One region of the Pacificispira sp. genome, then DNA from elsewhere that is predicted to be linked to it. Evidence: predicted binding sites of a transcription regulator. Region 1 holds the regulator's gene; each other region holds the start of a gene.
What was found. The regulator HrcA, encoded in region 1, represses chaperone genes, less so after heat shock. The targets are predictions, from matches to a motif close to GTTAGCACTCNCCNNNGGNGAGTGCTAAC.

Region 2: groES (co-chaperone GroES) is a predicted target of HrcA. The motif match lies at 6,288-6,316, and genes of this name have one in related genera.
Region 3: groES (co-chaperone GroES) is a predicted target of HrcA. The motif match lies at 3,569-3,597, and genes of this name have one in related genera.

What each region holds. Positions count from the first base shown of each region.
Region 1 is NZ_CBDDHE010000008.1:958,706-968,812, reverse strand. Features, by position in the region: gene ACO06O_RS19400 (hypothetical protein) at 1-450, opposite strand, end outside; gene ACO06O_RS19395 (hypothetical protein) at 432-1,181, opposite strand; gene hemW (radical SAM family heme chaperone HemW) at 1,346-2,527, opposite strand; gene rdgB (RdgB/HAM1 family non-canonical purine NTP pyrophosphatase) at 2,524-3,123, opposite strand; gene rph (ribonuclease PH) at 3,146-3,859, opposite strand; gene hrcA (heat-inducible transcriptional repressor HrcA) at 4,013-5,068, shown strand; gene grpE (nucleotide exchange factor GrpE) at 5,184-5,813, shown strand; gene ACO06O_RS19365 (S1C family serine protease) at 5,894-7,321, shown strand; gene hslV (ATP-dependent protease subunit HslV) at 7,416-7,982, shown strand; gene hslU (ATP-dependent protease ATPase subunit HslU) at 7,979-9,307, shown strand; gene ACO06O_RS19350 (hypothetical protein) at 9,379-9,975, shown strand; gene ACO06O_RS19345 (RidA family protein) at 10,031-10,107, shown strand, end outside.
Region 2 is NZ_CBDDHE010000002.1:282,339-292,445, forward strand. Features, by position in the region: gene ACO06O_RS01395 (DUF6925 family protein) at 1-917, opposite strand, end outside; gene ACO06O_RS01400 (TetR family transcriptional regulator) at 914-1,546, opposite strand; gene ACO06O_RS01405 (sensor histidine kinase) at 1,575-2,660, opposite strand; gene ACO06O_RS01410 (pentapeptide repeat-containing protein) at 2,657-3,976, opposite strand; gene groL (chaperonin GroEL) at 4,233-5,867, opposite strand; gene groES (co-chaperone GroES) at 5,923-6,237, opposite strand; gene ACO06O_RS01425 (usg protein) at 6,560-6,850, shown strand; gene ACO06O_RS01430 (class II glutamine amidotransferase) at 6,884-7,657, opposite strand; gene ACO06O_RS01435 (cyclase) at 7,864-8,115, shown strand; gene ACO06O_RS01440 (DUF4169 family protein) at 8,126-8,299, opposite strand; gene ACO06O_RS01445 (hypothetical protein) at 8,432-10,107, shown strand, end outside.
Region 3 is NZ_CBDDHE010000004.1:318,737-328,843, reverse strand. Features, by position in the region: gene ACO06O_RS09845 (inositol monophosphatase family protein) at 1-373, opposite strand, end outside; gene ACO06O_RS09840 (Ldh family oxidoreductase) at 370-1,386, opposite strand; gene groL (chaperonin GroEL) at 1,498-3,144, opposite strand; gene groES (co-chaperone GroES) at 3,210-3,497, opposite strand; gene hflX (GTPase HflX) at 3,667-5,022, opposite strand; gene hfq (RNA chaperone Hfq) at 5,029-5,283, opposite strand; gene ACO06O_RS09815 (HAD family hydrolase) at 5,433-6,107, opposite strand; gene trkA (Trk system potassium transporter TrkA) at 6,112-7,488, opposite strand; gene ACO06O_RS09805 (sigma-54-dependent transcriptional regulator) at 7,523-8,929, opposite strand; gene ACO06O_RS09800 (ATP-binding protein) at 8,931-10,107, opposite strand, start outside.

The DNA.
Region 1 (10,107 bases):
CCTCTTCGCATCGGCCCGCGGTGCCGTCGGGACCGCATCGATATCCTGCGGTTCGATCGCGGCCACTTCCTCGCCAAGATTCCGGGCGATCAGGACTCTATCCGTGGTGATCGCATAGCGTGTCCGATCAATCCGCCGACGCCGCACGAGATAGAACCCGGCCCCGTACAAGACCGGCACAATCGATACCCAGACGAAGTAGACACGAAAGTGAAACGGCCAGGCGTCCGTACCGCCGCCCGGGATGTCCGAGAACAGCAGTATCCCGGCCATCATCAACCCAATCGAAAACGCTATTGAGGCCAGAAGGAGCCGAATTCCGTTCAGGGAGGCACAGCCCGAAGACGGCCTTCCGGTCCAGAGCAATCTCTCGCCCGCCCGCAACGCCGGATTCCAGGGCGCGAGTTCCGGATGATCCGGTGCAGCGGCCGTCACGTCGGCTTGTCCCATTTTTTGCCCAACGGCGCATCGAAACGGGGCTGCCAGATGCCGATCTCTTCAGGCGTCAGCGGTTTGTGTCGAATGGCCTGCAGCGCCTGCAGCGCGCCCTCGGGATCCTTGATCCGCCAAAAGGCACCCGCCTCCCGCAGCCCCTGGTTCTTCCAATGGTTTCGGGTCTCCATCCATTCGGTCAGCCGGATCGTGCCGCGCCCAGTCAATATGGACCGCCGCATTTCGATGTCCCACAGCATTTCGCCCGGTTCGATGAACTGGCGGTCCTTGCCCCCCCGCCAGACGATCAGCGCGCGATCCGTCGTTACGGCGTAGCGCATACCCGCGATCCGCACCATAAGGCGAACCGGCCGCACGAAGCTGTCATAAACAACGAACAGGAAGGCTAGGCCAAAGCCCGAAATGAAGAACCAAGCGAACGGCTCCAGGATTGCCACCTTCATGAGTTCCGGGATGGCGATCAGAAAAACTACCAACAAAACTGGACCGAGAACATACAGAAACACGAAGAAGAAGACCGTCATCCACAGCCCGTTCAGCTTAAAGCACCAGATGCTGGGGCGGCCGGTCCAAACCACGCGTTCGTCCTGCCGCAACGGCCCAACCCAGGACGGCGGCGCGCCGCCGCTGATCGCGGCCTTCCAACCTTCGCGGTCTGGGCCTGGATAGGGAGGGTTCCGTTCTTCCGTCATGCCCAGCAGATAACCGGGAACCGCGCCCGTCCGCAACCGGACTGTAACCTGCGATTGCGGACTACTTCCCAGGATCGCAGACCGTGTCGGTTCTGTCCCCCTAAAACCGTGCTCCTGCGAAAGCCGGAGCCTTCGATGGACGCTTTTGAGTGTCAGGCCGACCAAGGTTCCTGCTTTCGCAGGAACAAGATGGGATTCGATTAGGCCAGCAGGTAGCCCAGCACGGTGTTCAGGCGCAGGCGGCCTTCGGGAGTGGCGCGCAGCACATTGTCCCGGCGGTCCAGGTAGCCTTCCTCCAGCAAGGCCGTCAGACGTTCGGCGTCGAGCGCGCCGAAACCCTGTCCCGTCTCGGCGATCAGGCGGCTTTCCGGAACGCCTTCCGACAGGCGCAGGCCCATCAGCAGCAGTTCCTGCAGGCGGCGGTCGGGGCCGATATCCTCCGCTTCCTTCAGCGCATGGCCCTGACGGTCCACCGCCTCCAGCCAGCGTTCGGGCAGGCGCTCGCGGGTGGTCGCGCGCTTGACCCCGGCGCGGGTCTCGCGGCCATGGGCGCCGGGGCCGATGCCGACATAGTCCCAATAGCGCCAATAGGCCAGGTTATGGCGGCTTTCCGCGCCGGGACGGGCGTGGTTCGAGACCTCGTAAGCGGGCAGGCCGAGCGCGTCGAGACGCGCCTGCGTCGCCTCGTAGAGCGCGGCGGCGACCTCTTCCTCCGCCGTCAGGGGCTGTCCAAGCCGCGCCAGCGTGTGGAAATGCGTCCCTTCCTCGATGGTCAGTTGATAGAGCGAGAGATGGTCGGCGGCGAGATCGATCGCCTGACCCAGTTCCGCGGCCCAGGCGTCGGGCGTCTGACCGGCCCGGGCATAGATCAGGTCGAAGGAGCGGCGCGGGAAATGCCTGTGGGCCAGATCGATGGCCCCGCGCGCTTCCGCCGCCGAATGTTCCCGGCCCAGGAATTTCAACGATTCGTCGTCCAGCGCCTGGATCCCCAGCGATACCCGATTGACCCCGGCATCGGCATAGGCGGCGAATTTGCCGGCCTCGACCGAGGTCGGATTCGCTTCCAACGTGATTTCGATATCGTCGGCGGGCGGCACCTTCACCCGCGCCGCCGCGATCAGGGCGCCCGTGGTTTCCGGGTCCATCAGCGAGGGCGTGCCGCCGCCGAAAAAGATCGAGGTCAGCCGCCGGTCCTCGAAACCGTCCAGCGCGCCGTCCAGCTCGGTCAGCAGCGCCTTGCGCCAGCGCGCCTGGTCGATGCCGTCCCGGACATGGCTGTTGAAATCGCAATAGGGGCATTTGGCCTTGCAGAAGGGCCAATGGATATAGAGCGCCAGCGGCGCGCGCGCCGCCGTTTCCGCTCTTTCGGGCTGCGGGCTCATTTCGAGAAGCAGGCCGCGACCAACTGGTTGAAGGCGTCGGCGCGGTGGCTGATCGCGTGCTTTTCGTCGGGATCCATCTCCCCGAAGGTCCGGCGGTCCCCTTCCGGAACGAAGATCGGGTCATAACCGAAACCCCGGCTGCCCCGTCCCGGCTCGACGATCGACCCTTCGACCCGGCCCTCGAAGGCTTCCAGATGGCCGTCGGGCCAGACCAGCGCCAGGGCACAGATGAAGGCGGCGGATTTATCCTCCTGGCCGATCAGGGCGCGGTGCACGCGGTTCATGGCCAGGTCGAAATTCTTGGTCTTGCCGCCCCAGCGCGCCGAATAGATGCCGGGCGCGCCGTCCAGCGCCGCCACCGCCAGACCGGAATCGTCGGCCAGCGCCGGCATGTTCGCGGCCGTCGCGGCGGCGCGGGCCTTCAATTCGGCATTGGCCAGGAAGGTGTAGCCGGTCTCTTCCGGCTCCGGCAGGTCGAGCATGGCGGCAGAGAAGACCTTCACGTCGAAGGGTTTCAGCAGATCCGCGATTTCGCGGACCTTGCCTTCGTTATGGCTGGCGATGACCAGCTTGTCCCCGTCGAAATGCCGCGCCATTCGGTTCCTGTCCCCGCCCCGCTCAGCCGTTGGCCAGAACGGCGTTTTGCGCAGCCGTCAATTCCGAGCAGCCCTTACGCGCCAGGCGCAGGAGCGCCAGGAACTGATCCTCGCTGAACGGCTCGCCTTCCGCCGTGCCCTGAATTTCGACCAGGCCGCCGGTGCCGGTCAGCACGAAATTCGCATCCGCCTGGGCCGAGGAATCCTCGTCGTAATCGAGATCCAGCACCGCCTCGCCCTTGTAGAGGCCGCAGGAGATCGCGGCGATGGAGCCGGTCAGCGGCGATTTCTGGACCGCGCCCAGCTTCACCATATGCTGGATTGCCAGCGCCAGGGCGACATAGCCGCCGGTCGTGGCCGCCGTGCGGGTGCCGCCATCGGCCTGGATCACGTCGCAATCGACCCGGATTTGGCGTTCGCCCAATAGTTTCGTATCCGTAACGGCCCGCAGGGACCGCCCGATCAGGCGCGAGATTTCCTGCGACCGGCCGCTGTCGGCAGTGCGGCGGCGGTCCATCCGGCTGTGGGTGGAGCGCGGCAGCATGCCGTATTCCGCCGTCACCCAGCCCTTGCCCGTATTGCGCAGAAACGGCGGAACCCCATCCTCGACCGACGCGGTGCACAGGACATGCGTATGACCGAATTTCGCCAGACACGACCCTTCGGCATAGCGCGCGACCTCCGGTTCGAGGACGATTTCTCTAAGCTGATCTGCGGCACGGCCGGACGGGCGCATCGTTTCTCCCTGGGACAAATTGCAACGGTTCTGACTATGGTTAAGCGACTTACGCTTTAGCCTTTCCCGCGGGTTCCGTCCAGTGCGGGGCACTTGGCGCTTCGCCGCGGGGCAATTGACGCCTTACCGACCCCTACCTACATTTGCGCTGCCATGATAACCGAGCTGAACGATCGATCCCGAGACATCCTGCGCCTGGTCGTGGAGGCCTTCGTCGAAACCGGCGAACCCGTCGGCTCGCGCACGCTCTCGCGGCGTCTGGATATGGGCCTGTCGCCGGCCACGATCCGCAATGTCATGGCGGATCTGGAGGAGGCCGGGCTGCTCTATGCGCCGCATACCTCCGCCGGGCGGCTGCCCACCGATATGGGGGTCAGGCTGTTCGTCGACGGCTTGCTGCAAAGCGGCCAGTTGAGCAGCGACGACCGCGCCATGATCGAGCGGCAATGCGCGACGGCCGGCCGGTCGGTCACCCAGATGCTGGAGGAAACCTCGACCCTGATGTCGGGGTTAAGCCGCTGCGCCGGACTGGTCACCGCGCCGAAAACCGACGGCGTGCTGAAGCATATCGAATTCGTGCCGTTGGGCCCGGGCCGGGCGCTGGTCGTGATGGTCACCGAAAGCGGCATGGTGGAGAACCGGGTCATCGACCTGCCGATGGGCCTGCCCTCCTCCACCCTGATCGAGGCGACGAATTACCTGACGGCGAAGCTGGTCGGCCGGTCCATCGCCGACGCCCGCAGCGTTATTGCGGATGAAATTCAGGCCCATCGTGCCCAGATTGACGAGTTGACGGCAAAGGTGGTCGAAACCGGCCTGGCGACCTGGTCGGATGTGACGTCCGGCGAAGGGGTCCTGATCGTGTCCGGTCAGTCCAATCTGCTGGAGGACGTAACGGCCATCGCCGATCTGGAACGGATCCGCAGCCTGTTCTCGGCCCTGGAAGCCAAGGAAAACCTGTGGAAGCTGCTGGACGCGGCGGAGGTCGCCCAAGGTGTCCAGATCTTCATCGGCGCCGAGAACGATCTGTTCTCGCTGGCCGGCTGTTCCATGATCGTCGCCCCGTATCGCGGCGGCGAGGACGGTCAGAAGATCGTCGGCGCCATCGGCGTTCTGGGCCCGACCCGGATGAATTACGCCCGGATCATTCCCATGGTCGATTATACGGCCAAGGTGATTGGCCGGCTGGTCGGCGGCACCAGGACCTGAACCGGCGAAAACGGGAGAAGATCGGCGGATTTCGCAGCGGGACTTGAGGCGTCACCCGGAATGGGCTACGCCCCCCGCGACCCTTTTAAGGTATGAACGCAAACAGGCGGTGAGTATGAGCGAGGATAAGAAGACCCAGTCGGACGAAACCGAACAGGAAGCGGCGGATGCCGCGGCCGAAGCCGCGGTGGAGGAAACCGGTGCCGATGTCGAAACCGCACCGGAAGACAGCGACGAGGTCGTCCAGCTGAAATCCGAACTGGCGGCGATGCGCGACCGTGCGCTGCGTGCCGTGGCCGAGGCGGAAAATGTCCGCCGCCGCGCCGACAAGGAGCGCAGCGACACGCTGAAATATGCCGCGTCCGGCCTGGCCAAGGAATTGCTGCCGGTGGTCGACAATCTGCGCCGCGCCGTCGAGGCCGTGCCGGAAGAGCACCGGGCCGACAACGAGGTCATGAAGAACCTGCTGGTCGGGGTCGAAATGACCGAAAAGATGCTGCTGGACGCCTTCCAGAAGAACCACATCGCCAAGATCGATCCGTTGGACGAGAAGTTCAACTATGCGGAACATCAGGCGATCCAGGAAGTGCCCGGCACCGGCAAGCCGGCCGGCACCGTCGTCCAGGTCCTGCAATCGGGCTATAAGCTGCACGATCGCCTGCTGCGCCCGGCCATGGTGCTGGTCGCCAAGGGCGACGCGGCACCGCCGCCGGACGATACGGAGAAAGTCGACACGTCCGCCTGATTCCCGTCCCGCGCGAATTTTCTTGGCGGTTCAGCATTTGTTCCATATTCTCCTCCCGATTGTTTTTTCGGGAGGCGCATATGGTCTTTGGTGAATCGAATTGGGCGCGCCGCATCGCGACCTTTGTCCCGTCGGCCTGCCTGCTGGCCGCCTGTGCCGCCCTAACCGCCTGCAACACGACACCGACAATGGATATCCCGGTCGCGCAGGATGCGCCGGCCGACTTCATCCGCGTTGAAGGCACCAAGCCGATCGCTTTCGAACGGGTCGTGTCCGGGATCCGGTCGGGCACGGTCGTCGCGCATTACCCGGCCGACGGCGTGCCGGGGACCAGCGTGGGTCTGTGCAATTACGGCTATACCGGCGAAGTCACGGAAACCTGGATCGGCGCCTCGCAGCAATTGTCCGGCTGGCGCGACGATCTGGGCATCGCCTTTTTCGATACGATGACCGGCCGTGGCTTCGACGTGACGACCGATCCCGGAAAACTGTTCAACGTCCCGGACGAAATCGACCGCGCGCAGTATCTCATCGCCGCCCGTATCGACGAGATGCGGGGCAATTTCTGTGAGGAACACCATTGGTGGGACGGACGGCCGCTTGGAAAATATGCCGGCGAGGTCTATCTGGACGTGACCTGGAGCGTCTATGACGTGGTTCAGCAGCGGGAAATCGCGCAGTTCACCTCCAATGGGTATTTTCTGAAATCCAAGGCGTCGACGACGGGGTTCATGGAGGCGTGGCGCGGCGCCTTCGCGGCGTCGGCCGACCGGCTGGCGGGCGACGCGGATTTTGTCGCCGCGGTCTCCGGCAAACTCGGCCCGACGGCGCAAACCGCCGACCTGCCGGAATCCGGCTCCGCCGCACCGAGCTCCGCGCCGGTCTTCGTGCTGCCGAACCTGCCGCTGTCCCAGAGGCCTTTTCACGAGGTTTCGGACGCGGTGACCGGGTCCGTCGTGACCGTTGTGGTCGGCGCCGGCGGGCATGGATCCGGTTTCGTCGTCCGGGAAGACGGTCATATCCTGACCAATTATCATGTGGTCGGCGAGGCCGAGACGGTGCGCGTCCGGTTCCCGTCCGGCCTGGAAATGGCCGCCGATGTGGTGCGCCGCCACAAGGTCCGCGATGTGGCCCTGTTGCGGGTGCCGGTCAGCGGCCTGAAACCCTTGCCGCTGCATCTCGCCTATCCGAAGGTCGCGGCGCCGGTTTTCGTTATCGGCACCCCGGCACAACAGGTGCTGGAAGCCACCGTGACCCGCGGCATCGTCAGCAGCATTCGGTCCACGGGCCTGACCGGGCGGGAACCGCCGCTGATCCAGGCTGACGCGGCCGTCCATGGCGGCAATAGCGGCGGGGCGCTGGTCGATGAAAACGGCAATATTCTCGGCGTCACGGTCGCGGTCGCGAATGCCGGCGGGCAGGCCACGGATTCCTTGAGCCTGTTCATTCCCATCGCCTCGGCGCTGGAATATCTCAACATGACCGTCGACGGATCGCCGCCATCCTGACTCCGCCATCCTGAAGCCGCCCTGGCGCCATGGTCCTGACGTCGCCTGCGGGCCAGAGTTGACCTTCCGGGCCCGGTCGCCCATATCGGCGGGCATGACGCAGCAAACTTCTGCCGGCGACGCGCCGGTTTTCCATGGCACCACGATCCTGTCCGTCCGCAAGGGCGACAAGGTGGTCATCGCCGGTGACGGCCAGGTCAGCCTGGGCAACACCGTGTTCAAATCCAATGCGCGCAAGGTCCGCCCGCTGGCCGACGGCAAGGTGATCGTCGGCTTTGCCGGGGCGACCGCCGACGCCTTCACCCTGTTCGAACGGCTGGAAGCGAAGCTGGAGCAATATCCGGCGCAATTGACCCGAGCCTGCGTCGAACTGGCCAAGGACTGGCGCACCGACCGCTATCTGCGCCGCCTGGAGGCGATGATGGCCGTGGTCGACAAGGACGTTTCGCTAATCCTCAGCGGCACCGGCGACGTGCTGGAACCGGAAGACGGGCTGATCGGCATCGGATCAGGCGGGGCCTATGCCCTGGCCGCCGCCCGGGCGCTGGCCGACCGTGACGATATGAGCGCCGAGGATATCGCCCGCCGGTCGATGAAGGTCGCGGCCGATATCTGCATCTACACCAATGAGAACATCACCCTGGAAAGCCTGGACACGTGAGCGACAAGAGCCCGAGTTTCAGCCCCCGCGAGATCGTCTCCGAACTCGACCGGTTCATCGTCGGTCAGAACGACGCCAAGAAGGCCGTCGCCATTGCCCTGCGCAACCGTTGGCGGCGGCTGCAGCTTGAGCCCGAGATGCGCGAAGAGGTCCTGCCGAAGAACATCCTGATGATCGGCCCGACCGGCTGCGGCAAGACCGAGATCGCCCGCCGCCTGGCCAAGCTGGCCCGCGCCCCCTTCATCAAGGTCGAGGCGACGAAATTCACCGAGGTCGGGTATGTCGGCCGCGATGTGGAGCAGATCGTGCGCGATCTGGTCGAGGTCGCGATCCAGATGGAGACCGAGAACCAGCGCCGCGAGGTTCACGCCAAGGCCGAATTGTCGGCGGAGGAGCGGGTGATCGACGCCCTGGTCGGCGACAAGGCCGGCGACGCGACACGCCAGACCTTCCGCAAGAAGCTGCGCGAGGGCTCCCTGGACGACAAGGAAATCGAAATCCACGTCCAGGATACCGGCGGCATGGGCCTGCCGACCATGGACATTCCCGGCATGCCGGGCGCCCAGATGGGCATGCTGAACCTGAACGACATCTTCGGGAAGGCCCTGGGCGGCGGCCGCACCAAGGCGCGCAAGATGACCGTGCGCGAAAGCTATGAGGTCCTGGTCGCCGAGGAGGCCGACAAGCTGGTCGATCACGAGGCGATCAAGCTGGCCGCGATCCACAATGTCGAGCAGAACGGCATCGCCTTCATCGACGAGATCGACAAGATCACCGTACGGTCCGAACGCTCCGGCGGCGATGTCAGCCGCGAAGGCGTGCAGCGCGACCTGCTGCCGCTGATCGAGGGCACGACGGTCGCGACCAAGCACGGCGCGGTGAAGACCGACCATATCCTGTTCATCGCGTCCGGTGCCTTCCATCTGGCGAAGCCGAGCGACCTGTTGCCGGAACTGCAGGGCCGCCTGCCGATCCGGGTCAGCCTGAACGCGCTGACCGAGGCCGATTTCCGCCGCATCCTGACCGAACCGGATAACAGCCTGATCAAGCAGTATGTCGCCCTGATGGGGACGGAAGCGCTGACCCTGTCCTTCACCGAGGATGCGATCGACGCGCTGGCCAAGCTGGCCGCCGAGATCAACGCATCGGTCGAGAATATCGGCGCGCGGCGCCTGCACACCGTGCTGGAAAAGCTGCTGGAAGAGATCTCCTACAGCGCGTCCGACAAGCCGGACGGCGAGACTTTCGAAATCGACGCCGCCTATGTCCACGCCCAGGTCGGCAACCTGGCCAAGAACGCGGATTTGTCGAAGTTCATTTTGTAGAAGGCGATTGCCCGGTTTCACCACCCGTGTTTTTTAGCGGTGAGTCTTGCTGCTTCACGGGAGGGGAATGTATGCGCGCGATTTTGCGGGCCTCGGTTCTATTGATGCTTCTGGTCGGTGCGACGGCGTGCGCATCCATTCAGGAACGGGTCATGGAACCCAAGGAACTTATCAACGACCCAATTCTCGAGTCCCAAGAAGTTCGGCCGCCACTGAATGTCGAGATTGTTCATCAGGAAGAACTGAAATTTGTATTCAGTGACCCCATCCTCGGTTTTGAGAACACGACCTACGACTATTCGAAGGCCGTCATTCCCGCCCTGTTGGATGGATTGTCCAGATCATACGCATTGGTACCGGAGGAAGACACGGCCAATCATGTGGAAATCCATTTCACGGATATTGAGGGCGATCTAAGCTGCCGAAAATACACGTTCTACCAATGCTCCCAAGGGATCGAATTCGGTGCCCTTGTCATCGTAAACAAGGGAGGTGAACGCGTGGCCCGCCGTAAACTGGCAAAGTCGCACAGGGCCAGCGGCAGCGAATTCTTTCTACCGGTTACGGCCTTCGATCCTCTTCATATGAAGGCCGCGCCCATCGCCTTCTCAAAGTTGATCGCGGAAATCGTGGTCTTCGCCGACGAAGCCCTTGGCCTGGAGCGATAGCGATTTCTCCCGGCCCGTCTTGTCGACCCATTTAACCGATGAGAAGGATGATCGAATGCCGCCGAAGCCCATCAACCCGCCGCAGATCGCACCGCCCGCCAGCGCCTACAATCACGGTTTCCTTACGGAAGG
Region 2 (10,107 bases), on a different contig from region 1:
GCCGCCAGCTTGCGCAAGGCGACCCGGATCGCCGTGCGTTCCCGCCGGGACAGGTCGGTCGTGTCGGGCGGCGGGCTTCCTGCACGGACACCGTCGCGCGCCAGGCGTTTCGCCGCCTCCAACTCCGCCTCCCCGAAACGGTCCAACAGGGCATCGAACGCCGCCATGTGGTTGCGATCCAATGTCGGCGCGGCTTCGCCGTCGCGCTGCAGGATCGGGTTCGGCGGACAGAAATGCAGCACAGGCACATGGCCCGGCGGCACCGGCACATTGGCGGAATGGGTCCGGCCGGATGCCAGAAGATCGGGCAGGATATGGGTATGCGGCCCGGGCGCGGTCCGCCCATCCGGTGCGGGGATCGGATTGTAGACCTCCACCCGGCCCAGGCGGCTTTGAAATACGCGGTGCGGCTGCCCGGCAAGGATCAGGCGATAAGCCTCTGCCCCTTCCGCCCCCAGAAGATTACGACCGATTTGGCCGCGCAATGCCTTGATCAGCGCCGGATCTGCGGTTCGGATCATCGCCTGCAAGGTCGGACGCCCCAATCCCAGATCGAACAGAATGGCGGAACGATCGTCTTGCCGGATTGCCTTTTCGTCCGGCCCCAGCTCAGCCAACCCAAACTTGCCACAGCCGATATCCGCCACGTCCTCCGGCAGACACAGATTGACCCCGTGCAGCCAAAAGTCGCGCCGTTTTGTCAGAAATTCATAAGGGGCGAGCCGGACCGGCCCGGACAGGGCGACACGCAACGCCCCGCCAACCCCGACGATCGTGCCGCCGTCCGCAGACAACCGTACCTCCTGCGGTTGGCCTTGCACGGTGTGGTATTCTGCAATCGCGCCGAAGACGGCAACCGTCCAACTTGTATCGGAATCCCTCAGGTACCGGTGAACGACTTCAACGATGTCCTTCAAGCGGGCGCCCCGTCCGCATCGTCCGCGGCAGCGCGACCCGCAACGGGTTTGAAGGAGGGCAACCAGCGCACCGCCCGCTCCGCCTGGGAAAGGGCCTTGTCCAGTGCGGCCATGGTCTTCGACAGGTCCTCGGAGTTATCCTCGAACCAGACCCGCAGGCAATGCAGCCAGATCGCCGCCAGGCCCTTGACCCGCAACGCCCCGGCGACACCGTCCGCGGATTCGCCCGCCGCCTCCAGATACCAGGCCATGGCACGCAGCCCCTGCGGCGCCATTTCGATGACCACCGCCGGATCGCCGGGCAGGTCCCTTCGGATTGCCAGAAGCGCGTCGCGGTGCGGCTGCAGGGCGTCGAAGCGGCGCATCAGCAGATCGAACAGCCGGTCGCGAACGCTTTCTTCCTCACCGAACTCCGGGTCGTCTGCCAGGATCGCGGCGTCGATCCGAACCAGGAACCGGGTGAGAAGGGCCGTCTTGCCGTCGAAACACCGACGTAGATCCCCCAGATCGCAGCCTGCTTGGGCCGCGATGTCGGTCAGCCGGACATCCCGATACCCACGTTCCGCGAACAGGGACAAGGCCGCGTCGATCGCGGCTGTCTCAATTTCCGAATCCGTCTTTCGTTCCATCGCCGGGCGATCCGATCCGTTGATCCTATCATTCGACCGCCCCCAACAGGCCGGCCAATCCGCCGTCATCGTCGCTCAACACCCGGTCCTCCGGCAGGCCGATGATGACCGTAGTGCCCATGCCGGGGCTGCTTTTGATTTCGAGCCAGCCACCATGGGAAATCACGATAGCGCGCGCGATCGGCAAGCCAAGCCCCGTTCCGGATTCCGCCGCGTTGAAACTGTAGGACGCCCGGCCGAAGGGCATCAGCGCGGTGGCGACATCGTTGCTCGACATTCCGATACCGTTGTCGATCACGCGGAGGACCGCGAAACCGCCGGTCACGCCATCATAGACGGCGCGTATCTCACTGCCCCTTTGTGAGTATTTGAGGGCGTTGGAAAGGAGATTTGTGAAAACCTGGGTCAGTTTCAGTTCATCGGCGAACAGTGTGGGCGCGGCATCGAACCCGCTCAACGTCACCGTGCTGCCCTTCTCGCCCGCCAGATTGCCGACGATCCGCACGGCTTGATCGATCACCACACCCAGTTCGACCGTCGATTCATCCATCGCATCCGGCCCGGAACTCAACTTGCCCAGTTCCAGCATGCTCTTGACCATGGCCAGCAGATACTGGCCCGACGCGTTGATGTCGTCGGAATAGCTTCGATAGCGCTCCGGCACCGGGCCGAAATGCTGATGGCTTATGACCTCGCTGAACCCGATAACCGCGTTCAACGGGGTCAGCATTTCATGCGACAGGTTCGAAAACAGCTGTGTCAGCGCCTCATTCGGAAGGGACCGCTCGGTGATCGCCCCCGTCCCGTCCGTCTTCAACAGATAGACCGGCCAGGCCTGTCCGGAATCGCCGCCACCGACGCCGTTCTGATCGAACATCATCGCCAGCCCGCCGCCCGATTTCAGGCGCGCCGGGATCCAGCGTCCGGCAAATGCCGAAGGATCGACGGGTGCCTCCGCGCCTTCCCCGAGATCGACGAAATTCCACAACTTCTGACCGAGGACACCGCGACCCGACCCCGCCAGTATCGCCATTGCCGACACGTCCGCATTGACGATGACATCGCCGTCCAGTTCGACCCAGGGCAAAGGCAATGGGGTGGAGCGGCCTTTCATCGGTCGCCACCTTCCGCCGCCGGGAAGCCGATGCACCCTTCCGCCTGACAGCTTTCGAAATTCGTCTCAGGCGATATGACCGCACCCTCCAGGCTGGCACCGTTCAGAATGGCCCCCGTGAAATTCGTGCCGGTCAGATCCGCGCGACGCAGATCCGCATTGGTCAGGTCGGCCCGGTTGAGGTCCGCGTTGCACAGACGCGCGCCGGTCAGAACGGCATTCTTCAAATTGGCCGACATCGTGCGCTTGCGATCGGTCAGGACAAGGGGGCTCAAATTCGCGTCCGTCAGGTCCGCTTCATTGCAATGCGCGCCGCCAAGGCGGGCCCCTCGCAGATCCGCCTCGATAAGCTTCGCCATGCGCAGATCGCTGCCGGTCAGGTCGATCAACGCCATATTGGCGACGGAGAGGTCCGCCTCGTAGAGGCAGGTCCGCCGCACCAGCGCCGCCGACAGGACCGCGCCCTGCCAGTCAACGCCGCGCAGAGAGACGCCTTCCAGCGTCAGCCGCGCGCCTTCCGTCGAATTCGACTGTACCCATTTCCGGTGCGCGGCCTTCATCACATCGATGTCTTCCTCAGCCTCCGCGAAAGTTTCCGGCAATTTCGCATTGGCAAGGGACGGGCTGGTCATCAGTGCGTAGTCCGCGATCGCGCCTGTCAGGTCCGCCCCATCGAACGTACTGTCGACGACCTCAACCTCCGTCAGGATCGCGCCCCGGAAGTCGGCATTGTCGACACGGCAGCCGGAAAAGCTGGTCCCTTTCAAATTGGCGTTGGTGAAGACCGCATTGCGCAAATCCGCCTGCCTGAAGGTGACACCACGCATCTCCGCGCCCGTGAAATCGGCGGCGAGGGCAAAGCTGTTGCCGATCTTGGCGCCGGTCATGTTCGCACCATGCACCGACGCACCGGACATGTCCGGGGATTGGGCATGACCTTCCAGATTTTCCAGCCCCGCATGCTTGTCGGCCTGGGCCAAGACCGCTTCGCGAACATCGACTTCGGTCATCATCGCGCCATTCAGCGAGGCGCCCCGGAAACACGCGCCGCGCAAATCCGACCGATGCAGCTTCGCGCCGTCCAGAACGGCACGGGTCAAATTCGCGCCATAGAAATTCGCAAACTGAAAGGATGACCGGTCCATCCTGGCATTTGTCAGGCTGGCACCGCTGAAATCGGCCTCGTCCAACAATCGCCCCTGCATTACCGCGCCATCCAGCGCGGCGTATTTCAACAAGGCACGCTTGCCGCTCGGCTTTCGTTCCAGAAACCGCTCATGGGCCGAAATAATGGAGTCCAAATCTTCTTTGGTCATACGCCCCGGCTGACTTCTTTCAACACTTCCCATCAAATCCCGCCGTTAACCATAGTATGGGAAGCGATTGAATTTTCCAGTCAGCGCCTCGCCAACCAAGGGATTTCCTGTGCGGCCCGCCCGCTCAGCCCCGGGATTAGGCATCAGGAACGGTTAAGAAATCGTTGTGATTCCGGGCCCCGCAGCCGGAAAAGAGAAAGGGCGGCGCAGATTGCGCCGCCCTTCCCGGAACAGTTTGCGGATGAAGCCGACAGGCTTACATCATGCCGCCCATGTCCGGCATGCCGCCGCCATGGCTGTGATCTTTGGGTTCCGGCTTGTCCGCGACCATGGCTTCGGTCGTGATCAGCAGGCCGGACACCGACGCGGCATCCTGCAGGGCGCAACGGACGACCTTCGCCGGGTCGATGACGCCTTCCTTCATCAGGTCGACGAATTCGCCGGTCTGGGCGTTGTAACCCCAGTTGGTGTCCTTCGATTCGCGCAGCTTGCCGACGATGACGGCGCCGTCCGCACCCGCGTTGTCGGCGATCTGACGCGCCGGGGCGGTCAGGGCCTTGCGGATGATTTCGATGCCGACCTTCTGGTCGTCGTTGCCGGCAGTGACCTTCTCCAGGGCCTTCAGCGAATAGAGAAGCGCGGTACCGCCACCGGCGACAATGCCTTCTTCCACGGCCGCGCGGGTCGCGTGAAGGGCGTCGTCGACGCGGTCCTTCTTCTCTTTCACTTCCACTTCGGTCGCACCGCCGACGCGGATGACGGCAACGCCGCCCGCCAGCTTCGCCAGGCGTTCCTGCAGCTTCTCGCGGTCATAGTCGGAAGTGGTCGATTCGATCTGCGCCTTGATCTGGCTGCAGCGCGCTTCGATTTCCTTCTTCTTGCCGGCGCCGTCGACGACGGTGGTTTCGTCCTTCGTGATCGACACTTTCTTGGCGCGGCCCAGCATGTCCAGGGTCACGTTTTCCATTTTGATGCCGACGTCTTCGGAAATGACCGTACCGCCCGTCAGGATGGCCATGTCTTCCAGCATTGCCTTGCGACGATCGCCGAAGCCCGGCGCCTTGACGGCCGCGACCTTCAGGCCGCCGCGCAGCTTGTTGACGACCAGGGTCGCCAGCGCTTCGCCTTCGACGTCTTCCGCGATGATCAGCAACGGCTTGCCGTTCTGAACAACCGCTTCCAGAACCGGCAGCATGGCCTGCAGGTTGGACAGTTTCTTTTCGTGCAGCAGGATGTACGGGTCTTCCAGTTCGGCCTGCATGCGGTCGCTGTCGGTCACGAAGTACGGCGACAGGTAGCCGCGGTCGAACTGCATGCCTTCGACGACTTCCAGTTCGGTATCCAGCGACTTGGCTTCTTCAACCGTGATGACGCCTTCGTTGCCGACCTTTTCCATCGCTTCGGCGATCATGTCGCCGACCGACTTGTCGCCGTTCGCGGAAATCGTGCCGACCTGGGCGATTTCGCTGTTCTTCTGGATCTTGCGGGCGCGCTTGGCGATATCCGCGACGACCGCTTCGACGGCCAGATCGATGCCGCGCTTCAGGTCCATCGGGTTCATGCCGGCGGCCACGGCCTTGGCGCCTTCGCGCACGATGGCCTGGGCCAGGACCGTCGCCGTCGTCGTGCCGTCACCGGCCAGATCGTTTGTCTTCGACGCGACTTCGCGCACCATCTGGGCGCCCATGTTTTCGAACTTGTCCTTCAGTTCGATTTCCTTGGCGACCGTGACGCCGTCCTTCGTGATGCGCGGGGCGCCGAAGGCTTTGTCGATCACGACGTTGCGGCCTTTCGGGCCCAGCGTGACTTTGACGGCATTCGCCAGGATGTCGACGCCGCGCAGCATGCGGTCGCGCGCGTCGGTCGAGAATTTAACTTCTTTCGCAGCCATAATTCGCTACTCCGTATCAGGTTGTGGCAGTAACGGTTTGTCCGAAGACCCCGTCTTAGGCGGCCTTCTTCTTGGCAACCTGCACGTCCAGGACGCCCAGGATGTCGCTTTCCTTCATGATCAGCAGCTCTTCGCCGTCGATCTTCACTTCCGTGCCGGACCATTTGCCGAAAAGCACCAGGTCGCCGGCTTTCACATCCAGGGCACGGACGGAGCCGTCTTCCTGAATATGGCCGTTGCCCACAGCGACGACTTCGCCCTGCATCGGCTTTTCCTTGGCGGTGTCCGGGATGATGATCCCGCCGGCCGTCTTCTGATCCTCTTCGACGCGACGAACCACAACACGGTCGTGCAAGGGACGGAATGCCATGATTGAACCTCCTCCATTCGTAAGACAAAGGTTTGTCATGCTGATGATGATTTAGCACTCCTGGCATTGGAGTGCTAAACAGTGCGCGATCCATGTATGAAAATCTTTCACCGCTTTCAAGAGGATTTGGATGAAATTATCAGCACTCTCGGCAATCGGCTGCCAACCTACTGATTTATAACATTTTTGTTGCGACGCACACCAAATTGGGGGCAAACTTTTTGCCTGTGGGAGATGCGACTCCCCGCCCTCAATGGGCGTCGAAACGCACCTCCCGCTCGCGAAGAAAAGCAACAACCGCGACAGTAGGAGGCATAAGCCGATGTCTGGTACCGATACCCCGGCCGCTACGGACGGGCTTTCCCTGCAAATGAAGGGCTATCGCCTTTCGACCGCCGAAATCCTCTATCACATGCCCGACCATCCGGGATTGCTGCAAAGCTTCATCTGGCAGCATTACGATATCGCCCCGAAATTCCCGGAACTTCACCGGTTCCTGGATTTCTGGGTTGAGAATATCGATGGCCCGCTGCATTCGGTCCGCGTCGCGCGCTACGACCTTGTCACCCCGGGCGACACGCGCTTCACGGACGCATGGATGCAAATTCACTGATCGCGCGGGCCCGGGCCCAACGATGAATCCGGGCTAAACGATGAATTCGGTCGTCGTCAGACGGCCGCTGCCGCAGACCGAGACGACATGTCCTTGCGGGACTGCCGTCCAACGCGGCCGGTCGGTATCCAGCGGCTCGGAGACGAGTGTCATCGCCGCGCTGCCTGCGCCGGTGTAATAGAGCGTCGGCGCCAGCGCGTCCGAGGCGCAGCGGAAGGCAAAGATCCGGTTGCCGTCGGACAGGACCGCCGTGAAGCGCAGTGGATCGGTGATCCCGGCCTCCGCCATCGCGCGGCGGACAATGCCCAGACTTTCGCCCATGGCGCCCACCGGATCGGCATCCAGTCCCAGCGACAGAGCCAGTAGAAAGACCAGTTCCGAATCCGTCGTACCTTGGCGGCAGGTATAGTATTCGTCCGGAAGCATCTGCTCCAGCTTGCGCCGGATCAGGCCGTAGCCGCCGATCTGGCCGTTATGCATGAACAGCCAGCGGCCATAGGCGAACGGATGGCAATTGGCCCGTGTCGTCGCCGTGCCGGTTGAGGCACGGACATGGGCGAAGAACAGGCGCGACCGGATCTGCGCCGACAGGTGCTTCAGATTCTCGTCGTTCCAGGCCGGCAGGATTTCGCGGTACAGGCCCGGTTCCGGCCGTTCGCCATACCAGCCCAGCCCGAACCCGTCGCCATTCGTTTCGGTCTTGGCCTCCGCCGCATGCAGGCTCTGATGGATCAGGGAATGGTCGGGCTTCGCGACCAAGTCTTCCAGAAACAGGGGCGGTCCCCAGTAAGCCAACCAACGGCACATGAACTGTCTCCGATACATCGAACGCGCCGCATTTTAGGGCTGCGCCTCCCTGCTCATGCAAGTGCTTTAACTCAATGCCCGGCGCGCGCCCGCTCCTCCACCGGTCCGTCCATCAAATCCCTCGATCAATTCCATCGCGACATGTCGTTTCACGAAGGCATCTTCCGGCGTTAGCGTGCCGTGGTCCATTCAAGGAGAAACCTTCCATGACCACAAATTCGAACCAGCCGGCTTCGTCCGATCATCGCGTCCTATTCGACTTCGAAATCGATTTTTCCAATGGCGGCGGCATTCAGGGCCAGGGATTTCGGTTGGATATCGACGGGGACGATATTTCCGACACGGATCTCGCGGATTACATCGTCGCCGATATGCGCCTGCTGATGGTCGGCGCGGTCCGCATTCTGAACAAGCGCATCATTCACGAAGCGCACAAACGGGGCGTATCGACGCCATAGCGTTCTAGTCCTAATCCAGCTTCTTGCCGTCCAGATCGCGGTTCAGCCGGGCGTCCCTGGCAGCCTTCCCCGTTCGCTCCGCCTTCGTCATGCCGAAAGTGCGCCGGTTCTCTTCGGCCTTGGCCGACTTCTCGGCACGCTCCTTGCGTTTGCGCAAGCTGCGCAGATTGACGATCTCCGCCATACGATGTCTCCGCCTTGCCGGGAGGGTCTGCTGCGTTAAGCTAGCGGCGTTTCGGGCCGGCCGTCCAGTGCCGGCCTGAAACGCGTCATGCCGGGGCGCATGACGGGGTCGCGTATCGTAAGGGGGCTAGGTATGACGGGACCGGGAAGCGGGTCTCGCCGGTGGAAGCTATGGGGAAGCCTCGGCTGTATTGCCGGGCTGATCGCCGCGCTGTGGTTCGGCCCCCGCATGGTCGATTGGAGCCCGTTCAAACCGGAAATCGCCGCCTTCATGTCCAATGAGCTGGGCGTAGGGGTCGATCTTCGCGGGCCGCTTCAGATCGAATTGCTGCCCCAGCCCCGCATCACGGCGGCGGATATCCGGATTACCGGCACGACGGCCAATGGTCATATCCGCTGGCTGCGCGGCAGTCTCGATCCGCGCGGTCTGCTAACCGGTCGGCTGCTGCCGCGTGACGTGCAATTGGTGGAAGCCAAACTGACCCTGCCGTTTGCCCGGTCGGAGGCACCCCGCTATCGCGGTCAGACAGCGGTCGAGATACAGGACGGTCATCTGACCCTGACCGGGGGCCCGGATTGGCTTCCCGATGTCATCGAACGGATCAATGGCCGGCTGTCGCTTGGCGGCGGGGCCGGCCGTCTGTTCGCCTTCGACGGCGAGGCCCGGCTGACGGAAGAACCGGTCGGCCTTGCGGTAGAAGGGGACGGCAAGGGCAGGCTGGTCCTGACCCTCGCCCATGGGCCGAGCGCGTCCGACTTGGTACTGGAGGGCGGCCCGACGGAAGACGGCGGCTGGAACGGCACGGTCACCCTGGTGCTGGAGGAGGCGGGATTTCTGTCGACCCTGCATGCGGAGGCGATCACGCGTCTGATCGGCGACGGGCCGGCCGCAATCGATGCCAAGGTGACGGTTTCGCCCAGTGGAATCGTGACGATCGCCGCGGACCGGGTCGGCACGACACGGCTGGCCGGCCGGGCGACAGCCACGATCGTTCCCGGGCGCCGAACAGCCTTCGACATCTCCGTCGCCCTCAATCGGGCCGCGTTTGCGGACAGACCCCCTTCCCCGATCTGGATCGCGCAGGATTTGGCGGACGCCCTGTCGGCCTTCAGGGGCGTCGATATCACGGCGCGGATCGGCATCGATCGGATCGACCTGCCCGGCGGCGCAATCCGGCAGGCGCAGATCTCGGCCGCGGCGGGCGGCGGATTGGCGGTGATCGAGAACGCGTCCGCCATCCTGCCCGGCGACACGGATGTCAGTCTGTTCGGCAGCCTTCGGCCCGAGGCGGAGGAATGGATTCTCGATGGGGAAATTGCCCTGGTCGGGCCCGATGCACGAACCGGCCTGACGATTCTGTTTCCCGGCGCCGAGGCGCTTCTGGCAAGTCTACCGGCGGATCGGCTGCGGTCGGTGGACATCTCGGCGCGCATCTATGCGGACCACCAAGGTTTGGAAGTCACGGAACTTTACGGCCGTGTCGACGAAACATCCTGGGCCGGGGCGCTATCCGCCCAGGCCGGCCAGGGTATCGACCTTTTGCTGCAGGGCGACCGCCTGAACCTCGATCGATACATGGCCGGCGGAACGGATGCCACCGATGTCGGCCTGGCGGTGCTGCAGACCCTGCCCGGCCTGACATCGGGAGTAGAGCACCGGCTTTCGCTAACCCTCGACCAGGCCACCGTATCCGGCATCCGCGCCGACGGGGCGTCGGTCGAACTGACCTACGACCCCGGCGGTCGGATCGGCGGTGATTTTCGGACCGCGTCCCTGGCCGGGGCGGATATCGGGGGTGGATTCAATAT
Region 3 (10,107 bases), on a different contig from region 1:
CCATGATGGGCCGGTTGCGCTCGACCAGGGCGACCATCATGCAGAAGGTCGCACTGGACTTGGTGAAATTCTTGGTGCCGTCGACCGGGTCTATGACCCAAACCGGCCCGTCATCCTCGAACCGGCGCAGGATTTCCGGGTCTTTCGAATGCGCCTCCTCACCGACGATGAGGCTGCCCGGCAACAGGGCGCTCAGTTCCCTGGTCAGGAACCGTTCCGCCTCCAGATCCGCGACGGTGACGAGGTCGCCCGGCGCCTTTTCGATGATCTCATGGCCGCGCAAACTGTCGAAACGGGGCAATACGATGGTCTCCGCCGCCTCGCGCAGCAGCGCCTGGACTTTCGTGGTGTCGATCCGGTCCGCCAGGCTCACCCCTGCCCTCCTTCGGCATAGCCGCGCAGGGTCGCCAGCAGGTCGTCCGGCACGTCGACCCCTTCGGCTTCCGCTTTGGCCCGGTTCTCGTGCCGTCGGTTGCCCGGCAGGCGGACGCCATCCTGTTCCAGCATCGCGCCGAACAGCGTTTCGATCCGGTCGGCCATTCCTTCGCCGCCGAAACGGGCAGGATCGACGGCCAGATAAAATTGCCCGATATCCGGCGGACCGCCCTCGTCTCCCCCCAGGCTGGAGGCTTCGAAGGACCATTTCGCGCCGGTCAGGCCCCCGGCCATGATTTCGACCAGCAGCGCCATGGCGGCGCCCTTATACCCGCCGGACGGGGCCATTGAGCCTTCGCCGAGGACGGTATTGGGATCGGTGCAGGGATTGCCGTCGGCATCCAGGCCCCAGCCTTCCGGGATTGGTTCGCCCGCCTGGGCCTTGAGGGCGATGTTGATCCGGGCCGTGGCGGTGGAACTCTGATCGATGACCAGAGGCGGTCCATCGCGGCGCGGGACACCGAAGGCGATTGGATTGGTGCCGAACAGGGGTTTCTTGCCGCCGAACGGGGCCAACGCGGCGGAGGCATTGGTGAAGGTCATGCCGATCAGCCCGGCGCGCGCCATGCGGTCGCTGAACCAGCCGATGACGCCGGACGCATAGGAATGGCGGATGCCGAACCCGGCGATCCCGTTCTCGCGCGCCAGGGCATAGAAGGCTTCCTCCCCCGCCGTAAAGGCCGGGTGGCAGAAGCCGTTCCCCGCATCGGCCATCAGCGCGGAAGGTCCGGTTCGTGTCACCACGGGAACTGCATCGCCGACCACCTTGCCGATGGACACATGCCGGCAATAGATCGGCAGATAGGCCAGCCCGACATTCCGGATTCCCTCCGCCTCGGCATCCGTGATGCTCTGTGCCACGACTTCCGCGGCCGTTTCCACCGTACCCGCCCCGATCAGGGCCGCTTTGCTGAGCGCGTGAACATCTTCAAGGGAGAGGGTTTCGGGCATTTCCGGGTTCCTTGCTTTCCGACATCACGTCAACCTATCAGCATCGTGGAAAAGAAAAAGGCCGCCGGGTTGCCCCGACGGCCTTCTTCGTAACCAGGTGCCTGGGCAGGCTTACATCATGCCGCCCATGCCGCCCATGTCGGGCATGCCGCCACCGGCCGGGCCTGCGCCCTTCGGTTCCGGCTTGTCTGCGACCATGGCTTCCGTCGTGACCAGCAGACCGGCGACCGAGGCCGCGTCCTGCAGGGCCGAGCGGACAACCTTCGCCGGATCGATGATGCCGGCCTTGACCAGATCGCCATAGACGGCGTTCTGAGCGTCGAAGCCCCAGTTGGCGTCTTTCGACTCCAGCATCTTGCCGACGATGACCGCGCCGTCTTCACCGGCGTTGTTCGCGATCTGACGGCACGGGGCGGTCAGGGCGCGACGCACAATGTCGACACCGACGGACTGGTCGTGGTTTTCGCCTTCCAGCTTCTTCAGGGCCTTGGTGGCATAGAGAAGCGCGGCGCCGCCGCCCGGGACGATGCCTTCTTCGACGGCCGCACGGGTCGCGTGCATGGCGTCGTCGACGCGGTCCTTCTTCTCTTTCACTTCCACTTCGGTCGCACCGCCGACGCGGATGACGGCAACGCCGCCCGCCAGCTTCGCCAGGCGTTCCTGCAGCTTCTCGCGGTCATAGTCGGAGGAGGTCGATTCGACCTGCTGACGGATCTGACCGCAGCGGCCTTCGATTTCCTTCTTCTTGCCGGCGCCGTCGACGATCGTGGTTTCGTCCTTGGTGATCGTGACGTTCTTGGCCTGACCCAGCATCTGCAGCGTGACGCTTTCCAGCTTGATGCCGGTGTCTTCGGAAATGACCGTGCCGCCCGTCAGGATGGCGATGTCTTCCAGCATGGCCTTACGGCGATCGCCGAAGCCCGGTGCCTTGACGGCCGCGACCTTCAGACCACCGCGCAGCTTGTTGACGACCAGGGTCGCCAGCGCTTCGCCTTCGACGTCTTCGGCGATGATTAGCAGCGGACGGCCGTTCTGAACGACGCTTTCCAGAACCGGCAGCATGGCCTGCAGGTTGGACAGCTTCTTCTCGTGCAGAAGGATCATCGGGTTTTCCAGTTCGCAGACCATCTTGTCCGGATTGGTCACGAAATACGGCGACAGGTAGCCGCGGTCGAACTGCATGCCTTCGACGACGTCCAGTTCCGTGGTCAGGCCCTTGGCTTCTTCCACGGTGATGACGCCTTCATTGCCGACCTTCTGCATGGCGGCGGCGATCATTTCGCCGACTTCGCGGTCGCCGTTGGCCGAGATCGTGCCGACCTGCGCGACTTCGTCGGAGGTCTTGATCTTCTTGGCGCGCTTCTGGATGTCACCGACGACCGCTTCCACGGCCAGATCGATGCCGCGCTTCAGGTCCATCGGGTTCATGCCGGCGGCCACGGCCTTTGCGCCTTCACGCACGATGGCCTGGGCCAGAACCGTGGCCGTCGTCGTGCCGTCACCGGCCAGATCGTTCGTCTTCGACGCGACTTCGCGCACCATCTGGGCGCCCATGTTTTCGAACTTGTCGGACAGTTCGATTTCCTTGGCGACCGTGACGCCGTCCTTCGTGATGCGCGGGGCACCGAAGGCTTTGTCGATCACGACGTTGCGGCCCTTCGGACCGAGGGTGACTTTGACCGCATCGGCCAGGATGTCGACGCCACGCAGCATCTTATCCCGGGCTTCGGTCGAAAATTTGACGTCCTTGGCTGCCATTGCCCTAGACTCCTTCTAAAAGATTGTTCGGATACGAAAAAAGCGCGGTACCGGAGCGGTCGCGCTTACTCGATGATCCCCATGATGTCGGACTCTTTCATGATCAGCAGCTCGTCGCCGTCGATCTTGACTTCCGTGCCCGACCATTTGCCGAACAGAATGGTGTCGCCCTTCTTCACGTCCAGTTTGCGGACGCTGCCGTCTTCCTTGACGGTGCCGGTGCCGACGGCCAGGACCTTGCCCTGCATCGGCTTTTCCTGCGCCGTGTCCGGAATGATGATGCCGGACGCGGTCTTGGTCTCGCTTTCGACGCGCTTCACCAGAACGCGATCGTGCAGAGGCCGGAATTTCATGGTGTTTCCCCTTAAGCCAGCGTTGTTTCGGGGGCCTGGCGGCATTGCGCCGGTCGGCCCGTGAACGAGGTGTTAGCACTCCCCGCATGTGAGTGCTATCCGCATATACGGGCCGAACCGGGTATGTCAATGGACGGAGGGCAAAAAAGGCCGGAAATGCTGGAAAATTCTATTCCAGGGCCGTCGCGGGATACCCGAAACGTTGTGCGTAGCGGTCCCAATCGCCGGGATCGAGCGATGCAATAACCGTTTGGACGCCCGACGCTTCGTCTGTTTCATGCTCCAGAATGTCGCCGAACCGGTGCAGCCAGGCCAGCGCGGCCCCGTCCTCGGCCGGGATCTCCGTCCTCCGGGTTTCGCGGAACCGGGCCAGGGCCGTATCGATCGCCGACAGCAGCGCCGCAAATCCATCGCCTTTCGCGGCGGAAATCGCAAAGGCATCGGGATCGTCCTCGCCGTCGCGCGCGGCGGCGGCACGGGCCTCGACCGGTTCCAACGCGCCCTCCGGCAACAGATCGGTCTTGTTCCAGGCTTCCAGCATCACGGTCTGCGGATCGATTTCCAGGGTCGAGAGTACCTGTTCGACATCCGCCTTCTCGACCTCAGCCTCGGTTGAGGAGATGTCGCGGACATGGATCAGAACCTGCGCCGCCCTCACCTCTTCCAGCGTGGCGCGGAAGGCCGCCACCAGATCGGTCGGCAGGTCGGAAATAAAACCCACCGTATCCGACAGGATCGCCGTCCGGCCGCTCGGAAGGTCCAGCTTGCGCATGGTCGGGTCCAACGTGGCGAACAGCATGTCCTTCGCCATGACGGCGGAATCCGTCAGCCGGTTGAACAGGGTCGACTTGCCGGCGTTGGTATAGCCGACCAGGGAGACGACCGGATAGGGCACTTTCTCCCGCGCCTTGCGGTGCAGCCCGCGGGTCCGCGCGACCTGTTCCAACTCTTTCTTCAGGCGCACGATCCGTTCGTCGATCAGACGACGGTCGATTTCGATCTGGCTTTCGCCGGGCCCGCCGATGAAGCCCAGCCCGCCCCGCTGACGCTCCAAATGGGTCCAGCTTCGCACGAGGCGCGACCGCTGGAAGGTCAACGCGGCCAGCTCGACCTGCAATCGCCCTTCATGGGTGCGGGCCCGGGCGCCGAAGATTTCCAGGATCAGGCCGGTCCGGTCGATGACCTTGGTATCGATGTCGCGTTCCAGGTTGCGCTGCTGCACCGGCGTCAGCGACGCGTCGACGATCAGCAACTCCGTCTCCAGGGCCGCGCAGAGGCCTTTCAGACGTTCCACGACCCCGCCGCCAAGCAGCGTTGCCGGAACAATCTTGGACAGGCGCACGGCTTCGGCATGAACGACGTCCAGCTCGATCGCGGCGGCCAGTCCGACCGCTTCTTCCAGACGTGCTTCCGGGCTGCGGCGTCTTTGCGAAACGCCGGGGATTTCCGGATAGATGACGGCAGCGCGCCGGGCACCGGCGGCCGTCCAGCCCCGGTGCGCAGTACGGTATCGGGTCTCGGTCAATTACGCTCAGCTTTCCTCGCTGCCACTTTCGTTGGGCTCGAACAATTGGATCGGGCTGCCCGGCATGACAGTGGATATGGCGTGCTTATAGACAAGCTGCGAGTGGGCGTCACGCCGCAGCAGCACGCAGAAGTTATCGAACCAAGTGACGATTCCCTGCAGTTTCACGCCGTTCACCAGGAACACCGTCACAGGAAGTTTGTTTTTCCGAAGGTGGTTCAGAAATGTGTCTTGGAGGTTCTGGTTCTTGTCGGACGACATGGATGCCCCCTTCCGTATGGCAACGTTGTTGTTTTTCGGTCCGCGCGTAATCCCATCCAATTTTTCGGCAAACCCTTGATTCTAAAGAAGAATAAGCCGCAAACAGGTATGGGGCGGAATCATTGATTCCGCCGTACATTCGGACATTATCAGATAAACCGTTGTTCCGCCGTTAAAAAATGGTGAAACGCCGGCAGCCCGTCAAAGTGACGCACCGGCGGACAGTTGCGGAACTCCCCGCTCAGATCGGGATCGGGATGTATCAGGATCGGTGTCAGTCCGGCCGCATGGGCAATTTCCATATCCACACCGGAATCGCCCACAAAATACACATGGCGTCCCAGCGCGCAGCCCAACCCGTCCAACGCGAGCGCCGCCGGGTCCGGCGCCGGCTTGTCCCGGGCGGCGTCTCCCGCACCGATCAGGCGATGAAAATGCCCGGTCCAGTTCAGATGAGCCGCTTCCGTTCGCAGGTAGCGTCCCTGCTTGTTGGAGACCACGGCCTGCGGCACCCCTGCCGCCGATAGAGACGACAACAGAGCGGCCGCGCCTTCCGCCGCCACGAGAGCGTCGAGATGCAGCGCCTCGAAACTGGCATAGAAGACGTCGCGCGCCTCCTCCCATCGGTCCCCGAACATCTCTGGAAAGCTGTCGCGCATGGATTTGCGGACCCGGGACTTCGTTTCGTCCAGCGACCATTCCGGCATGTCCATATGCCGGAACAATGCGTTCATCGCGGCGTGGATCACAGGCCAGGTATCGACCAGCGTATTGTCCCAGTCATATAGGACCGCTACCGGTTTCGGGAGAATCGATTCGGACATTGTGTTAGAAATATTCGAGCCTTACGGCGAACATCTTTTCCATCTTCTTAACGGCCTGGGCGGCGGCCAGAAGGACCACACGGTCCTTGGCGCGCACCACGGTGTCGGGCCGCGGGATGATGACCTCCTCGCCGCGGATGATCGCGCCGACAATGACGCCGCTGGGCAGTTTGGCGTCCTTCAGTTGTTCTCCGACCAGGCTGGAGGTCTCCATCGCCTCCGCCTCGATCAGTTCGGCGAAGCCGTCGCGCAGACTGTGGACCTGACGGATCCGGCCGCGGCGGACGTGCTGCAGGATCGTCGAGGCGGTGATCTCGCGGGGGCTGACGACGACATCGATGCCTAGCGTCGTGATCAGCGGCCCGTAGGAGTTCTTGTTGACCAGCGTGATCGCCCGGTCGACGCCATAACGCTTGCAGAGCAACGAACAGAGAATGTTGGTTTCATCGTCATCGGTCACCGCGACCACGGCCTCGGTGTTCCGGATTCCCGCTTCTTCCAGGATTTCGTGATCCAGCGCGTCGCCTTGAATGACGACGGTGGTCGGCAGTGCCTCCGCGACCTTGCGGGCCTGGGCCTTGTCCATTTCGACGATCTTGGCGGAATAGCCGTCGCTGCTGGCTTCCAGCTCCCCGGCCAGGGTCGTGCCGATATTGCCGCCGCCGATCACCAGGATCCGGCGGGCTTCCTTCTCGTCATGGCCGAAGACCGTCATCGCGCGCGGTACGTGGCCTGTCTCCGCGATGAAATAGACTTCGTCCCCTGGCAGCATCTGGTCGTTGGACGACGGGATCAGCATGGTCTCGTCCCGGAAGATCGCCATGACGGTGATGTTCAGATCGGGGAAAAGCGATGTGAGCTGACGCAGGGGCGTATGGATTACCGGGCAGGTATCGGTGCAGCGTACGCCGATCACCCGAACCTTGTCGTCGCCCATCCGGATCATATCGAAGGCGCCGGGCGCGCGAATGCGCCGCGCGATGGCGCGGGCCACTTCGATCTCCGGCGAAATGATGACGTCGATCGGCAGTTGGTCGCGCGCGAACAGATTCGACCAGATCGGATTGAGATAGCTCTGCTGTCGGATGCGGGCGATCTTGGTCGGGACGTTGAACAGGGAATGCGCGACCTGACAGGCGATCATGTTGACCTCGTCCGCGAAGGTCACGGCGATCAGCATGTTCGCGTCCGCGGCCCCTGCCCGCTCCAGCACATCCGGATGGGAGGCATGGCCGACAAAGGCCTGCACGTCCAACTGGTCGTTGATCTTTCCGATCAGTTCGGGGGATTGGTCGACGACGGTGACATCGTTGTCCTCGCCCGACAGATAGCGCGCAATGTGGAAGCCGACCTGGCCGGCACCGCAAATAACGACTTTCATAGGTTTCCTCGTTCAGCCATTCCGGCGGAAGGCGTCAGTCCGCGACGTCCTGCTTCACCCTGTTGCTGGCAGCGACGCCCAGGCCTTTCAGCTTCCGGTGCAGCGCGGCACGATCCATGCCGACGAATTCGGCCGTCCGGGAGATGTTGCCCCCGAAACGGGCCAGATGAAACACCAGATACTCGCGTTCGAAGGCTTCCCGCGCCTCGCGCAGCGGCAGTCCCATCACTTCCGGTGCGCGGTCCCATCGGGAAACCGTACTTTCGGCACTGCCGATCGCGGTGGCGACGGCATCCGCGCGGACGGGATCCTGAGGTCCGCCGGGCGCCATCAGCAGCAGGCGTTCGACGACATTCGCCAGTTCCCAGACGTTGCCGGGCCAGTCATGCCCCTGCAGCGCCGTCAGCGCGTCCGAGGACAGGGCGCGCGGCGATCGGCCCTTGGCGGCGGCCGACCGATCCATGAAATAGGTCGCGAGCAACGGAATGTCCTCACGCCGTTCCGACAAGGGGGGCACCTGCAACGGGACGACATTCAACCGATAGAACAGGTCCTCGCGGAATTTGCCGACGGCAATCAGTTCCGTCAGGTCCTGGGACGTCGTCGCCAGGACACGGGTGTTCACTTCCACCCAATTGTCGCCCCCGATGCGCTGAAACCGTCTGGAATGCAGGACGCGGACAATCTTCTGCTGGGTCGCCAGGTCCATATCGGCGACTTCGTCCAGAAGCAGGGTGCCGCCATGGGCTTCTTCCAGGACGCCAATCTGGCGGCGCCTGTCGGCATTTGCCTCGACCCCGAACAGGGCCGCTTCCAGCGTGCTTTCCGTCAGCGAGGCGCAGGTCAGGACAACGAACCGGCCGTCCTTGCGCAGGGACCGGCTGTGCAGGACACGGGCGACCGCGCCCTTGCCGCTGCCCGGCGGGCCGGCGATCAGCACACGGCTGTCGGTCTGCGCCACCTTGTCGATTCCGCGCCGGACTTCTGCAATTGCCGCGGATTTCCCGACCAGGTCGTCCAAAACCGCATAGGGCGAGAGTTTGCGCAGGGATTCGTTTTCATGCTTCAGGCGCGCCTCGGACAGGGCGCGCTCTATGGTCAGCATCAGGACATCGGTCTTGAACGGCTTTGAGATGAAGTCATACGCGCCTTTCTTTGTCGCGTTGACCGCCATATCGAACGTGCCGTGCCCGCTGATCATCACGACCGGCAGGGTCGGATGGTCGCGCCGCACGATTTCCAGGATTTGCAGACCGTCATATTCCGAATTGGCGAGCCAAACATCCAGGATCATCAGCGACGGCTGACGGTTCGCCACGGCGGCCAATGCATCGGACGAGTTCGACGCCTCGCGGGTTTGATAGCCTTCATCCTCCAGGATGCCAGCGATCTGCATCCGGATATCGGCCTCGTCGTCGACGATCAGAATGTCGTATGCCATGTCAGCCCGCCTCCCCGTGCGGCGGCTTATCGGTTGCCGTCTCAAGCGTTTCTATTGGCAGAATGAGGGAGATCAGGGCACCGCCGCCGGGCGCATCATCAAGATGCAAACTGCCGCCATGGTCTTCCATGATCTTCTTGACGATGGCCAAGCCCAGGCCCGTCCCCTTCTTCCGGGTTGTCACATAGGGCTCGGTCAGACGTTCCCGCTCCGCTGTCGGCAAGCCCTTCCCGTTGTCTTGAATCGCAATGCGAACATGCCTGTCGTCGGCCTCGATTGAAAGCCCTATACGGCCTTTCGGCTCGTCGTCGGGCGAACGCCCTTCCGCCTCGGCCTGCTCCCGGCGCCCTTCAATGGCGTCATGGGCATTCTGCAGCAGATTGGTCATTACCTGGCTGAGCTGTCGCCCGTCGCATCGGATGACCAGCGGCGTTTCCGGTCCGACGAAATCGTACACGACCTCGGCATTCGCATTGCGCTGCAGGAACAGCGATTGGCGGCAGATATCGACGATATCCTGGTCGCGCATGGTCGGCGCGGGCATTCGCGCAAAGGACGAAAACTCGTCGACCATGCGGCCGATATCGTCGACCTGTCGGACAATCGTGTCGATGCAGGTTTCGAAGACATGCGGGTCGGTGGTGATTTCCTTGCGGTACTTCCGCTTCAGACGCTCTGCAGAAAGCTGGATCGGTGTCAGCGGATTCTTGATTTCATGCGCGATCCGGCGCGCCACATCGGCCCAGGCCGCCTTGCGTTGGGCCGACACAAGGGGCGAAACGTCGTCGAAGGTCGCGACATAGCCCTGCACCTGCCCCGCCTCCTGTTCGATCACGATGCGGACGAACAGCGTCCGGGTCTCGCCCTGCACGGTCAGACGGATTTGGGCCTCCACAGGGCGTCCCGGCGTCGAGTTGCGCGCCAGTTCCATGGGTTCCTGGAGTTCCGGCAGAATGTCGGTCAGTTTCTCCCCGATCAGGGCATGCGGAGCCATCGCCAGCAATTCGCTGGCACGCCGGTTCGGCAGGTCGATGCGCCCGTTCCGGTCCAGGCCCAGCACGCCCGCGCTGACGCCGGACAGGACTGCTTCCGAGAAGCGGCGGCGGCCGTCGATCTGGCGGTTCGCCTCCATCAATTCATTATGTTGGGACCGAAGCTGCGATGTCATTCGGTTAAAG